Regions from separate parts of the Desulfosporomusa polytropa genome, predicted to be linked through region 1. Evidence: riboswitches for the same ligand, from Rfam matches in the RefSeq annotation. Region 1 holds a riboswitch; each other region holds the start of a gene.
What was found. A riboswitch is a leader RNA that binds a small molecule or an ion and turns the genes downstream of it on or off. The one in region 1 is predicted to bind cobalamin.
Positions count from the first base shown of each region.

Region 1 (2,204 bases):
AGCAGGTAATAAAATAGCATTGCACAGGCCATGGGGCAGATTGTAAAAGCCGCCCAGTTGGTGAGCGAGAGCATGTACATAGCCAAGACTGGCATTATTAAAGGCAATGCCAGCTAGGTATTCCGCGAAAACCATGGCTTCTCTAGATTTTAAGTCGCTGCCATTGTTATAGGCAGTACATAAGCTACCGGCAATTAACTCAACCGCCTTTACTGCTTTGCAATCAGTTACCGGACTGGCATTTGTCGATACATAAGCTTCGATGGCATGGGTTAAGGCATCCATGCCGGTAGCTGCAGTGAGACCAGGTGGCATGCCCAGCATGAGTTCGGCGTCGCTTACCGCAATGATAGGGGTAACATGCCAATCGTTAATGGTCATTTTTACGTGTCGTTTCTCATCAGTAATAACGCAAAACCGCGTGAGTTCACTGCCTGTTCCGGCTGTCGTATTTATGGCAATAAGCGGTGCAGCTCGTTTTTTGGATTGGTTCAAGCCCTCGTAGTTGGCAATTTCACCGTCATTGGTAGCTAAAAGAGCGATGGCTTTAGCGCAGTCATGAGGGGAGCCGCCGCCAAACGATATCAAGAAATCACAGCCATTATCCCTAAGTAATTTTAAACCATAATTTACTTGGTCGACTGTTGGGTTAGGCGAAACGTCCTTATATATGATATAAAAAATCCCCTCAGTAGTAAGTAAGCTCAGAAGTTTGTCAATCAGTCCAGTATCGACAAGAATTTTGTCGCTGACAATTAGAGCTTTTCTAAACATCATTGGTTTTATATAGGCGACAATTCGTTCCATACAGCCTGTACCTAAGATGCTAATAGGTGTCATAAAATATTCATGGATCTTTTCCATAAGACGATAGCCTCCTTATACATCGGTTCACCAAAGAGTAGCATTGTTTTATAGTTTGTGCAAGGATATAGCGGCGTAATCGAGAAACGTTAGCAAAAAAACAACAAATCATAACAAGGGATAACTATCTCGTTTTACGTAAAAACTATAAAATAGAACTTTTTGGACTAAATATTTCAACATTTTGCGAATCGTGCATAGGCTAACAGGAGAACAGGTTTACCTGTAGAATACGATAAATATAGAAATTAAAATTTAATAAATTTCCACCATACAGGTGCCTCTTAGTAAGTTAAGAGGAGAATAGGGAAGCTCGGAAGGATTGAAAAATCCTTAAACGACGCGGTCGCGCCACTGTAATCGGGGAAGAATACTTTTATTATGCCACCGGCAATCGGGAAGGCGAGGGTATTCTTATGATCCGTAAGCCAGGAGACCTGCCTGTTTTGGCTGTTATTTACCTCCGCGCCAGAGGTAGTACCAGAAGGACAGGATTTATGAAAACCATAACCCTGGCCCTTTTGGGCTAGGGTTTATTTTATTATTGGCGCAAAACATGAAAATTGGAGGCGTAAACGTGAATTATCAGGCAAAAGTAAACAATTTAGTTGATGGTGCAGCAAAACCAGTAAACAGCCTAGGCTTATTAGAGAAAATATTCAAAAAAATGTTATTGGCTTGGGGTACGATGCATCCAGAAATCAAACCCTATCACTTGATTTTTGCTGCTGATAATGGTGTTATTGAAGAAGGAGTGGCGACTTGCCCAGAGGAAATCACCTACCTTCAGGCGCAAAATATGGTAGACGGGCGAGCTACTATTAGTTGTTTTTGTCAAGCCAATAATGTGCCCTATTCTGTCATTGATATCGGAATAAATAATAAAAAGATAGCAGGTATTAACCGCAGAGTTGTTGCTGGTACAAAAAACTTTATGAAAGAGGAAGCCATGACGCTGGCTGAATTTGAACAGGCATGGCGTGTAGGGGAAGAGATGGCTGGCTATGCCATTGATACGCAAGGTGCAAACTTAGTTTCCTTTGGCGAAATGGGAATTGGCAATACCACTACCTCCTCAGCCGTTTTGCATGCCATGACCGGAATCTTACCTGAATTTGTTGTAGGGTATGGCGCTAGTGGACCAGTCAATGAGATTGTTAAAAGAAAATGTGTTGTAGTAGCTAAAGGCGTTGAACGCCATCGGGAAAGCTTCCGTAGTATTGAAGATATTTTGCGTTGTGTTGGGGGCCTGGACATTGTTGCTATATGTGCGGCTATGATTGAGTGTGCAAAACGCAAAACCCCCTTTGTCATCGACGGTTTTATTACTGCCGTCGCCT
Region 1 is NZ_AP042400.1:3,284,919-3,287,122, reverse strand. It holds gene ACZ449_RS17190 (iron-containing alcohol dehydrogenase) at 1-864, opposite strand, end outside; cobalamin riboswitch at 1,123-1,323, shown strand; gene ACZ449_RS17185 (nicotinate-nucleotide--dimethylbenzimidazole phosphoribosyltransferase) at 1,442-2,204, shown strand, end outside.

Region 2 (2,204 bases), 540 kb from region 1:
CTACCGGCTCAACGCCCAGCAGTATTCCGGTTCCGGGGCATCAATTGTCAGCGGTTATCACAAGTGATGAATTGCTAGAGCTGACTGAAGTACCTAAGAGCATGCTGGTCATTGGTGCCGGCGTAGTAGGTATTGAGTTTAGCGCGATAATGAAGGCCTTTGGCTGTGAGGTAATAGTAGTTGAAATGCTGCCAACTATATTACCAATGCTAGATGGTGACCTAATCAAACGCATGGGACTAAGCCTGCGCAAACAGGGGATTAAAACTCTGGCTGGAACCAAAGTGATGGCTATCGAAGAAGCTGCTGGCGGCGTGGTAGTAAAAGTCGATACCGGCAAAGGCGTCCAGGAATTCCTGGTAGAAAAGGTGCTTGTTGCCGCAGGTCGCAGTCCGGTGACCGAAGGGCTGGGGTTAGATACGCTAGGCGTGACTTTTGACCATACAGGTATTAAGGTTAATGAACGAATGGAAACCAATATAGCAGGTGTTTATGCGATTGGCGATGTTACCGGACAGAGCATGTTGGCCCATACGGCGTCAACGGCCGGCCTGGTAGCGGCTGAAAACGCTATGGGGCTGAATTCAGTTATGGACTATAGCGCAATACCTAGTTGCATATTTACCACACCGGAAATCGCTATGGTTGGTTTGACCGAAGAAGCAGCTAAGGCGCAAAATCTTGAGTTCAAGTCCAGTAAATTTAACTTTGCCGCCAATGGTAAAGCGGTAACAATGGGCGAAACTGATGGACTGGTGAAGATTATTGCCGAGACAGCTACCGGCAAAGTGGTGGGAATGCATATTATGGGGCCGCATGCCAGTGACCTTATTATGGAAGGTACCCTGGCAATTAGAAATAGATTAACAGCTAAAGACATTGCGCATACCATTCACCCTCACCCTACATTGTCAGAAAGTATTATGGAAAGTGCGCATGGCATTTATGGTGAGAGTATTCACCAGGCTAAGTTGAAGCTAAAGAAGTAACCATAAATTGCTTGACTTTTTATATGTTTAATCATACAATTTAGGTAATTACATAAGGAACAGGTGCCCGATTGGGCTTAATAGGGAAGCCGGTTAAAAGCCGGCACGGTCCCGCCGCTGTGATGGGGAGCCAATTTGCAACAAGCCACTGAAATAGAACACTATTTTGGGAAGGCGCAGATTAGCTATGATCCTAAGTCAGAAGAACTGCCTGTTTGACAATCACCGTTTAACCTACGAGCGATGGGGAGGGGATTTGTGCGCCAACTTTAGGCAAACAATCTCTGTTATCTCCATTGGGTGGTAACAGAGATTTTATTTACGTTAAGGAGTTGTTTATAATATGGCAGGAATTTTTTACGGCGTCGGCGTAGGGCCTGGCGATCCCGAATTACTAACTTTGAAAGCAATTAACGCTATTAAAACAGCAGATGTAATCATTGCTCCCCGGACAGAGAAAAAGGACGAAAGCACGGCAATGTCTATCGCCCGGCCTTATATTCAGGAAGCCAGCGAGGTTTTGGAATTGGTATTTCCAATGAATTATAATGTGCAAGCTCTGTCAGATGCCTGGGTAAACAATAAAAAGACTATCTTGGCTCTGTTGGATGCCGGTAAAAAAGTAGTCTTTCTGACATTGGGCGATCCTATGCTGTATAGTACCTATATGTATGTGCAACGCTTACTGGAAGATTCCGGTCATGAGATTATCAATATTCCGGGAGTTAACTCCTTCTCAGCCATTGGCAATCGATTGGGGGTGGCACTCGCGGAGGGCGGCGACATTCTGAGCATTGTGCCAGCGACCATTGATAATGAACGATTAGAAAGGGTACTGGCTGTCTCAGACAATGTTGTACTTATGAAAGTATACAAAAACTTTAACGAGATTGTTGAAAAATTGCATAAACATGGCATGGTGGAAAACGCTGTTATGGTTTCCAAATGTGGTTTGGAAGGCGAAGAAATCATCTATGATCTAGCTGCTAACGGCAGTAAAAAAGTGAACTATCTGTCAACCATCCTAACGAAACGCTCCAAAGTGAGTAAACACGCACTGGCATGAGCAACGGCTCGCTAACAGCGCTGCTTCAACGCAAGCAAGCTAAGGTTCGGTTGGCAGGGTTCGTCCTCTTAGCCGCTATGGTGCTGTTTACCTTAGCGGCTATCGGGTTTGGCCGGGCAGATATTAGTATGGCTGATGCGGCTGCCGTA
Region 2 is NZ_AP042400.1:3,828,067-3,830,270, reverse strand. It holds gene lpdA (dihydrolipoyl dehydrogenase) at 1-989, shown strand, start outside; cobalamin riboswitch at 1,034-1,218, shown strand; gene cobI (precorrin-2 C(20)-methyltransferase) at 1,333-2,055, shown strand; gene ACZ449_RS19530 (FecCD family ABC transporter permease) at 2,052-2,204, shown strand, end outside.
Region 2: linked by a shared signal. The riboswitch ahead of cobI (precorrin-2 C(20)-methyltransferase) and the one ahead of ACZ449_RS17185 (nicotinate-nucleotide--dimethylbenzimidazole phosphoribosyltransferase) in region 1 are both predicted to bind cobalamin.

Region 3 (2,204 bases), 2.0 Mb from region 1:
CAACGCCACCACCATCATATAAAGAAATACACCACTAAAGAGACCTGTAACCAAAAATCCGAACGGCCCTAGCAAAATATGGAAAAAGTCATTTAATAAGGTAGACGGTACATTAACTACCGCAAAAGCCGCTGCACCAAATAAGGCGATCGTTACCAGCCAGCGTGTTTTTAACACCTTCAGTACCTGTCGCAAACGTCTAAGGGCTACAACTATACCTGCTACTACCATCAGTGTTGCTATACTGACCACTACCAGTGCCTTATTATCTTTTTTTACAACAGTAAGCGGCACTTCACACACCAGCGGCGGCTTAACTCCATCCTTTAGTTCTGCCTGGAGAATATAATTACCGCCAGTCAAATCACGCTCATCCGCATATACCGGTATCTGCATTCGTTGCCAAGCATCCCCGTTTAGAGCTGTAAAAGCTTCTAAATATTTTTTTTGTCCATCCATTGCACCGCCATTTACATCTTCATTGGTCGAACCTGGAGTAAACAAACCGTTTATCGGTTGATGACTGGCAGCATCTAACAACTGGACAGTAACAACAACCAGCTTCTGTACCCCAGACGGATTTGCAATATCCACTCCCAAATGGGTCACCGGATGAATAGCTTCCACTTCCTGATTAGAAGCGCCTTTACCGATCAATAGATTTTTGTAATAGTCCCATTGCCTGTCACGCAGCACTAAAACATTGCGGCCCATACGGTCATCGTTTTTGCCGTCCTTATCTAAAGGTAGCACAATGCCTGCTATAGTTACTGCCGCAGTAGTATCATTTGTTCCCGCGCCTACGCTAATTGGTATCTGCTGCGCAACTTCTCCTGCTGTAACAGTAGCTGTATAGCTGCCAAGCGGCAATTCTGTTGCCACCTGAAAAGATAACAAGTCATACCACTGACTGTAACCGCCTGCCAGCAAAGCTTGTCTTGTTAGAACATAATGATTTGCTTCCTCTTTTATCTCCCAATTTTCCTGATAACCAACAGGCCTAAACCCTGGCGGCAGGCTAATTGTCAGTTCTACCGCCTTATCGGCTAAGTCACGGTTTTCGATAGTAAACAGCGCTGCTGTTTGGGTACCAGGAGTCACAGAGTCTCTGGCTTTTCCGAGATAATATGGAAATTGGCAGGAAAAAGACAGGCCATCTTGGGCCTGACCGGTAATTGTTAACAATACAAACAGCACCGCCACCAACCCGGTTAGTGCTTTTTTGATAGTCAAATTCTTTCCTCCTTTCCAACGACAAAAATGCATCCCCTGTGTTTACCAGGGAATGCATTTTTATCGTTGCTATATAGTGCCCCCAAAAACCTTGCCAAACGGCCATGATTTTTTGGCATATAACATCATACAATAATCCCTCCCCATACCTCGTGGGTTAAACGGTGACTGTCAGCTAGGCAGTTCTCCTGACTTTGGTTCATCGCTCATCCAAACCTTCCCAGGACTTTTCATCCAGACGGAAAGTCTAACTTTCCCTGGATTGAACGCCTACCTATACCCCCTAAAGGAGTACTGGCGGCTCCTGCCGGCGTCCTAAAGGACTTGGCACAAGCCAAGTCTTATCTTATCCCAGTGGTCTACTCTTGGATTTGCTCCCCATTACAGTGGCGGGACCGTGCCGGTTTTTCACCAGACTTCCCTATTAAGCCCCGTAGGGCACCTAACTCTTTCGTTATTTAGTTTTTACTTATATTCTAGTGCTTTTTGCCTTTAGGATTGTCAAAAAGAAGTATTTGAGAAAATGCCTTAAACTATTAAAACTCCCAACCGTTTAAAGTTGGGAGTTTTAAACAGTAAATGAACCGTTCTTCCCTATTAAGCCCTTACGTCACCTATCTCAAATATATTTAATTTTCTTCTATAAAAAAATTGTGTCTAATTAATAACCGGAATGGCCGGACGCTCTTTGCTTCTTTCGATATAAGCCCCTGCAATAGCATCTTTTACATGTTGTACATAGATATCTTGAATGCCAACATTTTCACCGAGTCCATGAATATAAGTTTCTACCTTGAATCCAGCGGCGATCAACTGCGATTTAAAGGATTCCTTATCGTCACCAGCCATATCGTTGTTTGCATGATCACCTGCAACCAACATAATTGGCATTAAAGTAACTTTTTTAATTTTATTGTCTTTTAATTCCTTAATCACATTTTCAATGGTAGGATAACCCTCTACTGTAAATA
Region 3 is NZ_AP042400.1:1,306,695-1,308,898, reverse strand. It holds gene ACZ449_RS08095 (hypothetical protein) at 1-1,233, opposite strand, end outside; cobalamin riboswitch at 1,395-1,694, opposite strand; gene ACZ449_RS08090 (sirohydrochlorin cobaltochelatase) at 1,891-2,204, opposite strand, start outside.
Region 3: linked by a shared signal. The riboswitch ahead of ACZ449_RS08095 (hypothetical protein) and the one ahead of ACZ449_RS17185 (nicotinate-nucleotide--dimethylbenzimidazole phosphoribosyltransferase) in region 1 are both predicted to bind cobalamin.

Region 4 (2,204 bases), 1.9 Mb from region 1:
TGCCGCAAGCCCTGTCTGAAACCATCAGTGAGGAGGGATGGACTATTTGGTCAGACTGGATAATTTAGCCAAGAAGTGATTGACATTTCACGATAAAAGATGATATAATTAATATTAAATGTATAATAGTGTATTTTGACTGACAATTAAATAGTATTGAGGTAGGTGCCCTAAGGGGCTTAATAGGGAAGTCCGGTTTATGCCGGCGCGGTCCCGCCACTGTAATAGGGAGCGAATCCAAGATATGCCACTGAGACGAGAAGTCTTGGGAAGGTTTGGATGAGCGATGATCTAGAGCCAGGAGAACTGCCTATCTGTCAATCACCGTTTTTCACCCACGAGCGATGGGGAGGGGATTACAGTTGTTCATCTGCTTACTTAGAACTGTTCTAAGTAAGTCGTGTGGTATTACTGAATTCACTCCTGGTTATTATTAATCAGGAGTTTCTATTTAGTGTGCTGTAGAATATCTCCCGGTTGCGATGGCAGCCGGGAGTTTTCTAATATGTCCTTCTTTTTATTACTTTTTATGTTTTTTATCTTTTTCTTGGTCATATTGTGCAAAGGGGGTTAAACATAATGGATACACATTCCGTAACATTTCTCCCCATAGGAGTTACAGTATCAGTTGAGCGAATCCGCTTAACCCGTTATGCCGTTGGGTGCAGTTAACTATAACTGCTGCTAATTTCCAAGACAACCGGGATGACCTGAGTCGGTTTGCGTTAACCTTGCGGAAAGAAACCATGTGTACGGATATTGACATTGGTTGATAGGAGTTGAGTAACTTTGAAGAAAATAGAGAAAAAAGCCTTTTTAATGGTGGGTTTAGGCACTGCCTATCCGGAGGCCCGCCAATTGGCCAGCGAAAGTATTGATATCAAACTTTGGGCAGATTTCCCACAATATGAAGTGCGCCGGGCCTTTGCATCTCATACCCTGATAGAAAAACTGGCGAAACGCGACGGTATTCAGGCCGATGATGAGAGACAGGCATTAGAGCGCCTACAAGAAGAAGGGTTTACCGAGATTGTCGTGCAGCCCTTTCAGATCGCTGCAGGGGAAGAGTACGAAAAAGTCAGAGATGTTGTTCAGGACTATGCCGAGCGGAACGAGTTTGACAAGATTGTGACCCTTCCGTGTGTGACCGTCTGGGCCAAACCGATAAGATTTGCTATTCACTGATCATCAGCAAATTATATACGGCTAACCAGCTAGTTTCCGGATATATCTCCTAGAGCTGAGGTGCTTAAAGTGATAACGAAGTTGATGAATTTGTGTGAACTACCATACCATATTATTCAAGCTGATCTGAATCTAAGTCAATTCACCCTGGTTGGAATTGTCAATGGTATTTCAAAAAAAGTGTACTTAGTGACCGATGGCAATAACCACAAAACCATCCTTTATATCTGGAAAAAACCTGTTCTAGGACTAACAGAAGCGCATACTGACGGTTTACATTATTTGTATGCAGAAGGCTTTGAATATTTTTGCCATAACACCAGGTTGTTGACTGATCTGGGCATCAGAGTTCCCCGGATAATAAAAACAGGGCATTTTTCCGCAGAAGAGGCCTTTGATTATGCCTATGTGGAGTGCTTTGACGGGGTTAGTTTACAGGAGTATCTGCAGCACGGCAATATTGCAGAAATTAGTGATACGTTGAATGCAGAACTTAATAGATTTTATACCTGCAGCCGGGATTACTTTGGATCTCCTGTACTCACCAACAGATATGCTAAATCTTGTCAGCGTTTATGTTATGAACATGCTGTTGAGGAACTGGAAATAGCGTGTAGTTTTGACAGCACTGTAAAAAGAATGAAGCATTCGGTTTTGCAGCAGTTGGACAGCTACATGACTATCTTTGTCGGTCAATTAAAGCCGATCAGTTATGCACTTATACATGGAGAACCAACACCGCCGCATGTCTGGTTATTGACTGACGGCACAATTGGGTTTATTGACATCGAAGGCATCAAATATTTCGACATTGAATTTGAATATGCTCTCCTGGATATGTTGTATAATTTTTTATCTACCAGTAAGCCTAAAAGATATGACCGAAATAAGCTGCTATTTTATAAGCTGTATCACCAGATATGCTGGTTATCGGTTTCTGTAGATTATTTGCGGAATATTGATGCAACCAATAAATTTTTCACAAAGCTGAGGCGTACAGTGATTCGTGATCTGTATGA
Region 4 is NZ_AP042400.1:1,365,963-1,368,166, forward strand. It holds cobalamin riboswitch at 147-328, shown strand; gene ACZ449_RS08295 (sirohydrochlorin cobaltochelatase) at 790-1,185, shown strand; gene ACZ449_RS08300 (hypothetical protein) at 1,255-2,204, shown strand, end outside.
Region 4: linked by a shared signal. The riboswitch ahead of ACZ449_RS08295 (sirohydrochlorin cobaltochelatase) and the one ahead of ACZ449_RS17185 (nicotinate-nucleotide--dimethylbenzimidazole phosphoribosyltransferase) in region 1 are both predicted to bind cobalamin.